DNA from 3 places in the Aeromonas oralensis genome. Region 3 is predicted to be linked to each of the others. Evidence: predicted binding sites of a transcription regulator. Region 3 holds the regulator's gene; each other region holds the start of a gene.

Region 1 (4,771 bases), 1.2 Mb from region 3:
ACATTGGTTTGATAGCTGCGCGAGGCGTTGATCATGTCCGCCATCTCTTCCACCATGTTGACGTTGGGTTTGAAGATGAAGCCGTCTTTATCCGCCATGGGATGATTGGGGTTGTACTCCTTGAGCAAGGGAGCCTCGCTCTCGACAATCCCCTTTACTTCAACCCCGGCCGACGCCTGTTTGTCCGACATGGCCTGATCCAGCTGGGCGGCAAAAATTGGCCGCCTGGCATGGTAAGTTTTTTCCACGCTGGAGCTGACGCTGTCGGCGTTGGCCATGTTGCTGGCTACCGTGTTGAGGCGAACAGACTGTGCACTCATGGCCGAGCCTGCAATGTCAAAGACCTTGAACAAACTCATCACTGTTCTCCTTTCAAGGCCTTCAGCAGGCCGCTGATCTTGCTGTTCATAAATTCAAGGGAGGTCTGGTATTCAAGGCTGTTGCGCAAAAACTCGCTGCGCTCCTGTTGCACGTCGACCGTGTTGCCATCACCGGTATCGGGCTGCAGAGGATTGCGATATTGCGTAACGCCTGGCGCATCCATCTGCAGGGCGAAATGCTTCTCACTGGTCGTGGCAAGGCCAAAGCCCTGTTGTTGCTGGGCTTCTTCCAATGCTTGCGAGAAGTTGATATCCCGAGCCTTGAAGCCCGGCGTGTCCGCGTTGGCAATGTTGCTGGACAACACCTCTGCACGCTTGGAGCGAACGCTCAGCGTGTATTGATGAATACCAAATGCCTTGTCGAATGAAATTGCCATAGCACACCTCCTGCTTAAGAAATTATTAGCAAGAGGTGTGCCAAAGAGGGATTTAAGCGGAGATCATTTAACCTTGTAGACGATGCCGGGGTTGCACCGGATCATCTCGAACCTGTCGGTCAACCCGGCCAGCGACTCGGAAGCCCCCAGCATCAGATAGCCGCCGGGATTGAGGCTGGCAGCAAACTGGTTGAGGATCTTCGACTTCACTTCCGGTGCAAAATAGATGAGCACGTTGCGACAGAAGATGATGTCGAACTTGCCAAGCAGGCTGTAGCTTTCCAGCAGGTTCAATGGCCGGAAGGTGGTCAATTTTCTGACACGCTCCACCACCCGCATCTTGTTGTCACCGTAAGGTTCGAAGAACAGCTTCTTGCGCTCGGGCGACAGACCGCGAGCCAGCGCCAGACTATCGTACACCCCTTCCTTGCACTGATTGAGCATGGTGCTGGAAATATCCGTCCCGACGATCTGTACCCCACCTGGCAAGGTGCCCGGTTTCTTGACCTGCTGTTCCAGTGCCGTCATGGCAATGGAGTACGGCTCCTGCCCAGAAGAGGAGGCCGCGGACCAGATCTTGATCGGTCTGCCACTCTTGCCGAGCTCGGGGAATATCTTGTCCGTCAGCAGCTGGAAGGGGTAGGTATCGCGAAACCACAGGGTTTCGTTGGTAGTCATGGCATCAACCACTGCCATTTTCAGGTCACGCTCACGCACACTCATCGCTCGAGTAACCAGATCAGACAGACTCTCAATACCAAACTGAGTCATCAAGGGTGAAAGCCGACTCTTGACCAGATACTGTTTGTTGTCACCCAGCACGATTCCGCTCTGTACCGCCAGAAAGTTGCTGAATTGTTTGTATAAGTCGTCCGAAAGTGTCTTCATGCAGTTTGTTCTTCTTGATTAGAGTGCGCCTTGTACGGCCTTGGCCAATTCATCCGGCTGGAATTTGGCAATGAAATTGTTCGCACCAACTTTCTGCACCATGGCCTGATTGAACACCCCACTGAGGGATGTGTGCAGAATAACATGTAAGTCCTTGAGGTTGGGATTGTTGCGGATCTCGGCGGTAAAAGTATAACCATCCATTTCCGGCATCTCGATGTCCGAAATCACCAAGGCGATCTGATCCTTGATAGGACCGTTTTTGGACATCTCCAGCAACATGTTGAGCGCTTCACGCCCATCCTTGGCCAGTACGCACTGCACGCCGATAGCTTCGAGCGCACGCTGTACCTGCTTACGAGCCACGGAAGAGTCATCAGCCACCAGCACCGGACGTCCCAGAGTCGGATGTTCCACGCTGGCTTCCACCAGCTCTTTGCTGACTTCGGTCGATACAGGCGAGATTTCGTTGAGAATGCGTTCCACGTCCAGGATCTCGACCAACTCACCGTCGACCTCGGTTACTGCCGTCATGTAGTTGATGCGCCCGGCCCCTTTCGGCGGCGGCAGGATGGATTCCCAGTTCATGTTGATGATGCGCTCGACCGAGTGCACCAGAAAGCCCTGAATGGAGCGGTTGTATTCGGAAATGATGATGAAGCACTTGGTCAGATCTTCGATCGGACGCTTGCCCATCGCCATGCTGAGGTCGATAACCGAGATGGTCTGACCGCGAATATGGGCTACCCCGCGAATGCAGGAGTTCAGCTTGGGCATGACAGTCAAGGGAGGACACTGCAACACTTCACGTACCTTGAATACGTTGATGCCAAATCTTTGACGTCCGTTGAGACGAAACAACAATAACTCCAGCCGGTTTTGCCCAACTAGCTGGGTACGTTGGTTGACCGAGTCCAGGATACTGGCCATAAACACTCCCTAAAAACGCTTGGCATTAATCATGCATGCGTGTTGGCTTGCGTCAGACTATCGATGTCACTGCGAACGAATTCTGAAGCAAGCATAGTTAAATATGGTGATATACGTGAACAACTTATCGGCCAGCGAGCGAAAATGATTAGTAGACTTTTCCTCACCTTACTGCTGTTTTGCGGCATTTCTCACGCCAAGGCATCCGAGGTGACCAGTTACTTGCAAGAAAAGGCGCAGGATTTTGTGCTCGGCCAGCTCGATGTCCCTCTCGATGCCCAGGTACAGGTGCAGGCAGCTTCCATCGATGAGCGCCTGCCTTTGAGCCGCTGTGACGAACATCTTGCCATCACGCTGCCCGCCAAGATGGAGATCCGCCGCAATACCACCGTCTATCTCAAATGCGAGGAAGAGAAGCCCTGGGATCTCTACCTGCCGGTACGAGTCAGCATACAGAAGCCTTATGTAACCGTCTCCACCCCGGTGGCCAAGGGCGATATTCTGAGTGAAAGCGTGCTGACACAGGCCTATCAGGATCAGACCCTGATCCGCGGCGACTATCTCGGCGATACCACGGCGCTCATTGGCGTACGCAGCAAGCGCGAACTCAAGCCAGGCCAGCCTATCAGACTCAGTCAGGTTTGCGTGGTCTGCAAGGGCGATCAGGTGACCCTCAGCGCAGAAAATAGCAGCATGCAAATCAAAACCATGGCCCGAGCCTTGCAAGATGGCAGCTTCGGAGACATGATCAGGCTCGTCAATATCCGCTCAGGCAAAACGGTGCAGGGTAAAGTCAACGCTGTTGGCTCCGTGGTGGTCACCTTCTGAGTGTTTTTCAGATCACTTTTTTCTAAAGTTATGGCGATGACCACCGATAAACAGGTAAGCGAACAGTAAAGCAGACGAAGGTAAACACTATGGCTATTAACAATATCAACAACTTGGCGAACAACCGGTTGCAAAATACCGGGAGCAGCCAGGGTGCCAATACCAAACCAGCGACCTCGTCCTCCGATAACCGTGCGGCGACCGTCAAGACCGACTCCGTCTCCTTGACCAGCGAGGCGCAGCAATTGCAACAGATGCAGAAGAACCTCAACTCAGCTTCCACCGGCAATGAAAGCCGGGTCGAGAGCCTGAAGAAAGCCGTGGCCAATGGTGAATATCAGGTCAACAGCGAAGCTGTGGCCAAGAAGATGTTCAGCTTCGAATCCAACCTCGACAAGTTGCTGGGATAATGGATTTACCTTCGCTGCTGCACACTCAAGATAACTACCTCTCCCAGATGCAAGGCTTGCTGGAGGAGGAGTTCAACCTGCTCAAGCAGCACCAGGCGCTGGCGCTGCCCGAGCTGGCAGAGCGCAAGCAGAAGCTGCTTGCCGATATTGAAGAGCTGGACAAGGCCATGGCGCTGCTGCCAGACCTGAAACAGCAACTGAACGCCTACCCCGAGCAGATGCACACCCTGCGTGAGAAACTCGATGCCTGCCAGGAACAGAACGATCTGAACGGGCGCCTGCTCGAGCTCAGCATCGTCTCCAACCGCCGGCTGGCAAGCTACCTGAGCAAGCTGCGGGATCGCAACTCCCTGACCTATGACGCCAAGGGCAATACCCGCTCCGGTACCCGCTCCATCGGCATCAAGGCCTGATCCCCCCGTTATGACGACTGGCTGCTCCGCAGCACGTTTCTCTCAACCCCCTCTCTTTTACAGTTCCAGCCGCATCAGCACTTCGCTGTCCGCACAGGCGTGGATCCCGAGTACCCCATCCTCGTAGCGGCCATAACTTGCCGCCAGATTGCCGCGTGGAAAACAGATGGATCCCGGGTTCATCAGCACCAGCTCCCCTTCGCGCTGCAACACGGGCAAATGGGAGTGACCGCTGATGAACAGGCTGCCGACAGGTAGCGGTACCTCTGCTGGCCGATAGAGATGGCCGTGGCTGACAAACCAGCGCCGACCATCCACCAGCATCTGGTTGTAAGGGGCCGTGATGGGGAAATCCAGCAGCATCTGATCAACTTCCGAATCACAGTTGCCCCGTACCGCCATGATGCGGGAAGCCAGCGTATTGAGTCGCTCGGCCACGGCCGCAGGGGCATAGCCCGGTGGCACCGGGTTGCGCGGGCCGTGGTTGAGCAGATCGCCGAGCAGCAGGTAGTGATCTGGCTGCCAGGGGGCAAGCTGGTCCAGCA
Region 2 (4,771 bases), 130 kb from region 3:
CCCTCACCCCCTCATCGCCCCTTGACCTTGCCGCGGGCGGCAGCTTTACGCTGATTGCCTATCAACAGAGGAGATATCCCATGACCATCGAACTCACCGTCTCCGGCATGTCCTGCGGTGGCTGCGCCGCCAGCCTGCAAAAAGCCCTGCTGGCCCAGCCTGCCGTCAGCACAGCCAGCGTCGACTTTGCCAGCAGCAAGGCCGTCATCGAGAGCGAACTGAGCAAGGCCGAGCTGATCGCCCTGATCGAAGCCAAGGGCTTCTCGGCGAGTTAAATTATCTCCATATAGGTATAAAACAGGTTAAAATTCTGTACCCAGCTGTTTTTTGGTGAGAGTCATCACAAACCCCGGCAACAGAAAGCGCAAACTTGCTGCAATTTTTCTCACCTCAGAAGGATTTGCTGCATGACTCTCCCGATCCGCAAGACCCTGCTCGCCGCCGTCCTCGGCCTGACCCTCTCCCCGATGGCCATGGCTCTGCCCAACGTCCATATCCTGGCCACCGGCGGTACCATTGCCGGGGCGGGACAGTCCGCCACCCAGTCCAACTACGAGGCCGGCAAGGTGGCCATCGAGACGCTGATCGCCGCCGTGCCCGAGATGAAGAACGTTGCCGACGTGCAGGGTGAGCAGGTGGTCAAGATCGGCTCCCAGGACATGAACGACGAGGTGTGGCTGAAGCTGGCCAAGCGGGTCAACGAGCTGCTGGCCAAGGATGACGTGGACGGCATCGTCATCACCCACGGCACCGACACTATGGAAGAGACCGCCTACTTCCTCAACCTGACCGTCAAGAGCGACAAGCCGGTGGTGCTGGTCGGCGCCATGCGCCCCTCCACCGCCATGAGCGCCGACGGCCCGATGAACCTCTACAACGCCGTGGTGACCGCCTCTGACCCCGCCTCCAAGGGGCGTGGCGTCATGGTGGCGATGAATGACACCGTGCTCGATGCCCGCGACGTCACCAAGACCAACACCACCGGGGTGCAGACCTTCGCCTCCCCCAACTTCGGCCCGCTCGGCTATATCCACAACGGCAAGATCGACTATCAGCGCAGCCCGGCCCGCCTGCACACCAGCAAGACCCCGTTTGACGTGAGCAAGCTCGACAAGCTGCCGCAGGTCGGCATCGTCTACAGCTACGCCAACGCCACCGATCTGCCGGCCAAGGCGATGGTGGATGCCAAGTTCGACGGCATCGTCAGCGCCGGGGTGGGCAACGGCAACCTCTACCACACCCTGTTCGACACCCTGGCCAAGGCGAGCAAGGACGGTATCCGGGTAGTGCGCTCCGCCCGCGTGCCGACCGGCTCCACCACTCTGGATGCCGAGATCGATGACGCCAAGTACGGCTTCGTCGCCGCCGAGACCCTCAACCCGCAGAAAGCGCGGATCCTGTTGATGCTCTCGCTCACCCAGAGCAAGGATCCGGCCCAGATCCAGCGCTGGTTCCAGCAGTTCTGACCCCCTTGCCGGCATCGGCCGGCATGGGGTAATGACAACAAAAAGGGCGGGACAAGATCCCGCCCTTTTGCATGTGGTCTGGCTGGAGCCTCAGCTCGCCATCAGCCAACCGCAGAAGCCAAGATAGATCAGCCCCACCCAGGCGAGCCTGCCCGCCGTCATCCGCTCCCGACTGAACCCCCACCACAACAGCGCGACTGCCAGCAGCGTCACCAGCGAGGAGACCATCATGGTGCTGTCCAGCAGCCAGGGGGTGAACAACAGGCAGAACGCCTTGGGAATGGTGCCCTGGATCATCATGGCCCCCGAGATATTGGCCAGCGCCAGCCGGTGCTTGCCCTGCCGCACCCAGATCAGCACGTTCATCAGCTCGGGCATCTCGGTCGCCACCGGGCTCAACAACAGGGCCGCCAGCACCGGCGAGAGGCCAAACAGCTCGCCCATGCTCTCCAGCTGATGAACGAACAGCTGGGCCGCCAGCGCCACCACCACCAGCGCCACCAGGGTTTGCAGCAGCACCTTGCCGAGCGCCGGGATCTCGGCGCCCGGATCCAGCTTGAGGGGCTCTGGCAACTCGACCTCGTGGCTGTCGGTCTGCTTCAGCTCGCGCCGCACATAGACCAGGTACACCAATACGAACAGCGGGGCCAGCCAGGTTTTACCGGTGAAGGCCACCATGCCGAGGGCCATCGCCACCAGGAAGATGCCGACGAACCAGGTCTGATCGCGGCCTATCTCGCGCTGCACCTCGCCATCGATGGCCCTGTGCTCACGGCTCATGCACAGCAGCAGGGTCACGCCGACGGCGGCATAGCCAATGGTGGAGAGTACCAGCGGACCGCCAAGGGCGGCACCTATCCCGATCTGCTGCTGAGCGGGAGCATTCCCCATCAGCAATGCGGTCAGGGTGACGATGCATTCGGGCAGGGCCGTGCCGAGGGCCGCCAGCAGGGAGCCGGTAGCGCTCTGGGAAAACTTGAAGTGGTGGCCGGTCCATTCGATGCCGTTGACGAAATATTCGCAGGCCAGATAGATGGTGACGGCAGAGAGCAGAAATAATAGCAGGGTGATCAGCATGATGAGTAACCGCCAGGCGAGCAGAACAACCAATGGACCCGATACGGCTCGCCCGGCTGGCTTGCATATCGAGGCCAAAGGTCTTGCAGAGCGATGGATGCCATCGCCGCTCATGCCATGGATCTGAGGATCCAAGAATGTTGACATGAGCCCTGCCCGGATCACGGGCGGGTTGCTACTCCCCTATGACAGTGCGGGCTTTTTACCAAGTTGAGTGCCGCCTCACAAGGCAAACTAATGATCATTCGCTCAACAAGTTGTAAGGGAATGTAACCGTGCCCTCCACCGGTTTTGCCGTCCGGACCCACTCCCCTGCCGCTGAACGCTTCGCCTTGGCACACCGTTTGCTATGAGATGACTACTGTCCACACTGATTTGGGAAGGGTGAACGATGAAACGGTGGATCCAACATTTCTATCAACTGAACCGCCTCAACTGGCTGATGGTCTGGCTGCTGCTCTGCTGCAGCATCATCCTGCTGTTTCCGGCCGGTTTGATGAAGGGAGCCGTCAGCCAGTGGGCCGCCACACACGCCGCCTGGCTCGGAGTCGGCATGCTGATCGCCATCTCCTACTTCTGCAGTCAGGGCTTCCTGATCGCCTGGGAGTGGGCCTGCGACGAGTGGCAGTCCCGCCGCCAGCAGGATCAGCTGGCCCAGATGATCTCCTTTCTCGACTTCAACGAGAAGGCGGTGCTGCGCGAGTTCGTGCTGCAACGCAAAAGCGTCATAAACTTGCCGATCACCGAGCCTGCCGTCAAAAACCTGATGGATGCCGGCGTACTGACCTATGCCTATGGCAAACCGGTGCGCGAGAAAGAGGACGAAAACCAGATCCGCGCCCTGATGATCGCCCTGCCGGCCCGGCCGCTGCTTACCTACAAGGTATTGGGGCTGTCGCGCGGCAAGATGAGCGACGAGCAGGTGGAGCAGATCATGAATGCCAGACCCAAGTTCGCGCAGAAAAGCTTCCAGCGCTGATCTTCGTTCCCGCCAATAAAAAGAGCCGGCCCCATGGCCGGCTCTGTCGTTTCTGCCCCGTTACTGGGTTCTCGCCTTGAGATAGCCGGCATAGTCCGGGATCTGCACGCTGAACGCCTGGCGCATGTGGGGGCTGTCCATGATGAAATCGGCGGTCGCCTCGTTGGTGGCGACCGGGATGTTCCAGACTGCCGCAAGGCGCAGCAAGGCCTTCACGTCCGGATCGTGAGGCACCGCATTGAGGGGATCCCAGAAGAAGATCAGCACGTCGATCTTGCCCTCGGCGATCAGGGCGCCGAGCTGCTGGTCGCCCCCCATGGGGCCGGAGAAGAGACAGGTGATGGGCAGTTGTGCCTGCTTGCCGAGCATGGTGCCGGTGGTACCGGTGGCGTAGAGGTGGTGGAGCTTGAGCTCCTCCTTGCGCCGCATCACCCAGTTCAGCAGGGGGGTCTTCATGTTGTCGTGAGCCACCAGCGCCACTCGCTTGTGGGCCGCCATCTCACGGGCGATCTGTTCCATGGACATTATCCGTAGCAGTGTTGTTTGAATAGAGCCGTATCCTAATCGAAAGCGGCGCCCGTTGCCTTGCCGGGCGCCGTAACTGTGATCACTTCGACTGTTCAATCCACTGCTTGTTCTTCTGCTCCAGCACCGAGATAGGCAGCATGCCGTATTCCAGCACATGGTGGTGGAACGCCTTGAGGTCAAAGCCTCCACCCAGCGCCTGCTCGGCCGACTCCCGCATCCGGATCAGCGCCAGCTGGCCCGCCTTGTAGGAGGTCGCCTGGCCGGTGTAGGCCATGTAGCGGGGCACCTCGGAGCTGATGTCCCCCGCCCCCAGCGCCGAGTTCTCCTTCATGTAGTTGACGGCCTGGTCGTGGCTCCAGCCATACCAGTGGATACCGGTATCCACCACCAGCCGCATAGCCCTCAGCATCTCCTCGTTGAGGCGGCCGAAGTACTGCAGCTGGTTGTTGAAGGCGGACGATCCCTCGACCTTCACGTCCCCCACCGCCGGATCATAGAGACCGCGCCCCTGATAGAGCCCCATGTCGTGATCCGCCAGGTATTCGGTGTAGAGCGCCCAGCCCTCCGCATAGGCGGTGTATGAGGCGTTCGCCACGTACTGCGGGAAGTCGGGATCCTTGGCGGCCAGCTCCTGGGCGATGGTGATCTGGAAGTGGTGGCCCGGCGCCGCCTCGTGGGCCAGCAGGGTGCTGATGTTCCAGCTCTGCAGACCATAGGGGTA
Region 3 (4,771 bases):
AAGCAATCAGCAGGTCAGCATAGTGGGTAAGGATTTCCAGACCGAGGGCGTCGGCCTGAAGGGTCATCTGGAACGCAAATATTTTGAATTACTGGATCAGGGCCATGCCATCTATTTCAATGAAAAACGCTAATCTGGCCCTCGCGGCCCTGCTGCTGTGCGGCACCGTGAGCGCCAAAGAGTCCGACTTTGCCGAGAAGGTCTATGTGGATGCGGTCAAGCAGGTGGCCGAGATGCAGGACAACCGCATCACCTTCGAGCAGGATGTGACCATCACTCAGGGCACCATCAAGATCAAGGCAGACAAGGTAGTGGTGATCCGCTCCGGCGAGAAAGGTGCCGAGGTGATGACGGCCTATGGCAAGCCTGCCACCTTCTTCCAGATCCTGGACAACGGCAAGCCGGTCAATGCCCATGGCAACAGCATCCGTTATGAGCTGAAGAACCGGTTGGTGACCATCACCGGCAACGGTCAGCTCAAGCAGGAAGACAGCCAGGTCAATGGCGACCTGATCCGTTATGACATCGTCAAACAGAAGATGATTGCCGAGAGCAAGACCCCGAACCAGCGGGTCAAGACGGTGTTCCTGCCGGATCAGGTAGAGAATTTCGACAAGCCGGCCGATCAGAAGAAGCAGGGAAAATAAACCATGGCAGTGTTGAAAGCAGCCGGCCTGCAAAAAAGTTACAAGCGCCGCATGGTAGTGAGCGATGTGAGCCTGGAAGTGGGGACCGGCCAGATCGTCGGGCTGTTAGGCCCGAACGGAGCTGGCAAGACCACCTCCTTCTACATGATCGTGGGGCTGGTGCAGAGTGATGCCGGCCTCATCACCATCGATGATCAGGACATCAGCCTGCAGCCCATGCATATCCGCGCCCGCAACGGCATCGGCTATCTACCGCAGGAGGCCTCCATCTTCCGTCGCCTGTCGGTGTTCGACAACCTGATGGGGGTGATGCAGACCCGCAAGGGGTTGAGCCGCGAAGAGCGGGAGGACAAGGTCCAGCAACTGCTGGAAGAGTTCAACATCACCCATATCCGTGACAGTTTGGGGCAGAGCCTGTCGGGCGGGGAGCGGCGCCGGGTCGAGATCGCCCGGGCACTGGCTGCCGAGCCGCGTTTTATCCTGCTGGATGAACCCTTTGCCGGGGTCGACCCCATTTCTGTGATAGACATCAAGAAGGTCATCCAGCATCTCAAAGATAGAGGCCTGGGCGTCTTGATCACCGACCACAACGTCAGAGAGACTCTGGACGTATGTGAGAAGGCCTATATCGTCAGCCACGGCAAGATGATTGCCGAAGGTGCACCGGCCGACATACTGGCCGATGAACAGGTCAAGCGCGTCTATTTGGGCGATCAATTCAGTCTATAGTAAGGGGGCATCTCTTCATTTCCTGTGACGACTGCCTCGCTGAACATAAGGATATCCCGACGTAGATGAAGCCGACATTACAGTTGCGTCTCGGCCAGTCCCTGACCATGACGCCGCAATTACAACAAGCGATTCGTCTGCTCCAGCTCTCCACTCTGGAACTCCAGCAGGAAATTCAGCAAGCGCTCGACAACAACCCCTTGCTGGAGCAAGAGGAAAATGATGTGCAGGAGACCAGCCCGGAAGAGCCGGTCGATGCCAGCCAACTCGACTCCAGCGATGCTATGTCCCAGGACAACATGCCGGACGAACTGCCAGTAGATACCACCTGGGAAGAGGTTTACTCGGCCGGCACGGCTCAGAGCGCGGGCCCGATCCACGACGGTGAAGACAGCATCTATCAGGGCGAAACCACCGAAAACTTGCAGGATTATCTGCTGTGGCAGATGCGCCTGACGCCGTTCAGCGACGTGGATGCCGCCATCGCCCTCGCCATCATCGACGCCATCGACGAATCCGGTTACCTGACGGTGTCGCTGGAAGATATCCAGACTGCGGTAAGCAGCGAGGATGTCGAGGTGGAGCTCGATGAGGTGGAGGCCGTGCTCAAGCGAGTGCAGCACTTCGATCCGGTCGGCATTGCCGCCCGCTCGGTACAGGAGTGCCTGCTGATCCAGCTGGGCCAATACTCCCCGGACCTGCCCTGGCTGCACGAGGCCAAGGAGGTGATCCTCGAGCACATGGATTTGCTCGGCAATCGCGACTACCGCACCCTGGCGCGCAAGACCCGGCTCAAGGAGAGCGACCTCAAGGAGGTGCTGGATTTGATCCAGCAGCTGGAGCCGAGACCCGGCAACGGCGTCATCCAGAGTGAATCCCAGTACGTGATCCCGGATGTTTCCGTGGTCAAGAAGGGCAACAAGTGGGTGGTCGAGCTCAACCCGGACTCGGCCCCGCGCATCCGGGTCAACGAGACCTATGCCGCCATGGCCCGTCAGGCTCGCACCAGCCAGGATACCCAGTTCATCCGTTCCCACCTGCAGGAAGCCAAGTGGTTCATCAAGAGCCTGGAGAGCCGCAACGACACCCTGCTCAAGGTGGCCAGCTGCATCGTCGAGCAGCAGCAGGGCTTTTTCGAATACGGTGAAGAGGCCATGAAACCCATGGTGCTCAACGACATCGCCGAAGCGGTGGAGATGCACGAGTCGACCATCTCGCGGGTCACGACCCAGAAGTACATGCATACGCCGCGCGGCATCTTCGAACTGGAAGTTTTTTTCTCCAGTCATGTCAATACGGAGGGAGGAGGAGAGTGCTCATCGACCGCAATTCGCGCGCTCATCAAGAAGCTGGTGACGGCGGAGAATCCCGCCAAGCCGCTAAGTGATAGCAAGATCGCGGATTTGCTGGCCGAACAGGGTATTATGGTGGCGAGACGCACGATCGCAAAGTACCGTGAATCCTTGTTGATCCCGCCATCCAATCAGCGCAAACGCCTGGTTTAGGCAAAACAAAAGGAAGACGTTATGCAAATTAACCTGACCGGACACCATGTCGAGATCACCGAAGCTCTGCGTGATTATGTGAACAACAAATTTGCCAAACTCGAGCGTCACTTTGACCACATCAACAATGTTCATGTGGTGTTGAGCGTAGAAAAACTGAACCAGATCGCCGAAGCCAAGCTGCATGTCAGCGGGGGTGAGGTGTTCGCCAACTCGCAGCATGCCGACATGTACGCTGCGATTGATACCCTGCTGGACAAGCTGGATCGGCAGATCATCAAGCACAAAGATAAGTTAAATCAAAAATAACCATGCAACTTGAACACATACTGAGTCGGGACTGCACCAAAAGTGCGGTCCCTTGTACCAGCAAGAAACGCGCCCTGGAGATCATCAGCGAGTTAGCCGCTGAGCGCCTGGGGACCTCTCGTCAGGTGCTCTTCGAGTGCCTGCTGGCGCGAGAAAAAATGGGCAGTACCGGGATCGGTGCCGGTATCGCCATTCCCCACGGCCCGGATTGGCGACGAGTTTCCGCCGACCGCCATCCTGATGACCTTCGCAGAGCCAATCCCCTTCGATTCCATCGACAATCAACCGGTTGACCTGCTGTTCGCCCTGCTGGTGCCGGAAAGCGAGTGCAAGCAGCACCTCAAGACCCTTTCCCTGATGGCATCCAAACTGGGCGACAAGGCGGTATGCCGCCAGTTGCGCCAGGCAACCAGCGACGAAGAACTCTATCAGATCATGACATCGGCCTGAGATGCAGGCCCTTGCAATGACGCCAAGCGGTGAGGGAACAAGATGCAATTAATAGTGGTGAGTGGGCGCTCCGGCTCGGGCAAGACAGTTGCCCTGCGGGTGCTGGAGGATCTCGGTTATTACTGCGTGGATAACCTGCCGGTCAACCTGCTGCCCCAGCTGATCGTCTCGGTCGAGAGCCAGTATGACAAGCTGGCGGTCAGCATCGACGTGCGCAACCTGCCGGCGAGCCCGGACAAGCTGGAAACCCTGCTGGCCCAGGTTCGCAACGAGGGGCGGGTGGAGTTCTCGAGCTTCTTCTTCGATGCGGACAACGCGACCCTGCTCAAGCGCTACGGCGAGAGCCGCCGGCTGCACCCCTTGTCACGCAATCAGTTGTCGCTGGACGAGGCGATTCGGGAAGAGACCCACCTGCTGGCGCCGCTCTCCTCGACGGCCGACCTACGCATCGATACTACCAACCTCAGCATTCACGACCTGAGCGAGCTCATCAAGACCCGGGTGCTCGGCAAGAAAGAGAACGAGCTGGTGCTGGTGTTCGAGTCGTTCGGCTTCAAGTACGGCATTCCCAAGGATGCCGACTTCGTGTTCGACGCCCGCTTCCTGCCCAATCCGCACTGGATCCCCGAGCTCAAACCCTTCACCGGCAAGGATGAGCCGGTGGCCCGCTACCTCTCCAGCCAGCCTGACGTGATGCAGTTCATCCTGCAGATCGAGAACATGCTGGCGACCTGGTTGCCCCATCTGGAGCGCAACAATCGCAGCTATGTGACAGTCGGTATCGGTTGCACCGGTGGCCAGCACAGATCGGTGTTCATTGCCGAGCAGCTGGCCGGCGCCTTCCGCCTGCTGGGCAAGAACGTCCAGATCCGCCACCGCACCCTCGACAAGAGTGCTCCGCAATTTTGATGGACCAATAGGAAGATCAGATGACCGTCTCAGCCTCGGTGGAAGTGAAAAACAAACTGGGCATGCATGCCAGACCGGCCATGATGCTGTTCGAGCTGGTGCAGGGGTTTGATGCCCACGTGTTGCTGCGCAATGAAGAGGGGGTCGAAGCCGACGCGGACAGCGTGATCGGCCTGTTGATGCTGGACTCCGCCCAGGGCAAGCAGGTGGAAGTCCAGGTGG

The links. Region 3 encodes sigma-54, which starts transcription at its own class of promoters, with help from an activator protein. Its sites were predicted from a motif close to TGGCACNGTTTTNGCTT; they were not measured.
Region 1: the regulator sigma-54 is predicted to act here: its motif matches at 2,596-2,612, upstream of flgA (flagellar basal body P-ring formation chaperone FlgA).
Region 2: the regulator sigma-54 is predicted to act here: its motif matches at 2,877-2,893, upstream of ACPDZI_RS19100 (superinfection exclusion B family protein).

The regions. Positions count from the first base shown of each region.
Region 1 covers NZ_CP187186.1:3,032,864-3,037,634, forward strand. Annotated here, with positions in the region: gene flgC (flagellar basal body rod protein FlgC) at 1-359, opposite strand, end outside; gene flgB (flagellar basal body rod protein FlgB) at 359-757, opposite strand; gene ACPDZI_RS14080 (CheR family methyltransferase) at 821-1,645, opposite strand; gene ACPDZI_RS14085 (chemotaxis protein CheV) at 1,664-2,575, opposite strand; gene flgA (flagellar basal body P-ring formation chaperone FlgA) at 2,798-3,403, shown strand; gene flgM (flagellar biosynthesis anti-sigma factor FlgM) at 3,493-3,813, shown strand; gene ACPDZI_RS14100 (flagella synthesis protein FlgN) at 3,813-4,226, shown strand; gene yfcE (phosphodiesterase) at 4,284-4,771, opposite strand, start outside.
Region 2 covers NZ_CP187186.1:4,081,362-4,086,132, forward strand. Annotated here, with positions in the region: gene ACPDZI_RS19085 (heavy-metal-associated domain-containing protein) at 81-275, shown strand; gene ansB (L-asparaginase 2) at 408-1,466, shown strand; gene ACPDZI_RS19095 (sodium:calcium antiporter) at 1,557-2,543, opposite strand; yybP-ykoY riboswitch at 2,632-2,739, opposite strand; gene ACPDZI_RS19100 (superinfection exclusion B family protein) at 2,935-3,522, shown strand; gene ACPDZI_RS19105 (methylglyoxal synthase) at 3,583-4,041, opposite strand; gene ACPDZI_RS19110 (DUF885 domain-containing protein) at 4,130-4,771, opposite strand, start outside.
Region 3 covers NZ_CP187186.1:4,211,221-4,215,991, reverse strand. Annotated here, with positions in the region: gene lptC (LPS export ABC transporter periplasmic protein LptC) at 1-133, shown strand, start outside; gene lptA (lipopolysaccharide transport periplasmic protein LptA) at 120-647, shown strand; gene lptB (LPS export ABC transporter ATP-binding protein) at 651-1,376, shown strand; gene ACPDZI_RS19775 (RNA polymerase factor sigma-54) at 1,442-2,881, shown strand; gene hpf (ribosome hibernation promoting factor) at 2,903-3,190, shown strand; partial or broken gene ptsN (PTS IIA-like nitrogen regulatory protein PtsN) at 3,193-3,640, shown strand; gene rapZ (RNase adapter RapZ) at 3,683-4,549, shown strand; gene npr (PTS phosphocarrier protein NPr) at 4,570-4,771, shown strand, end outside.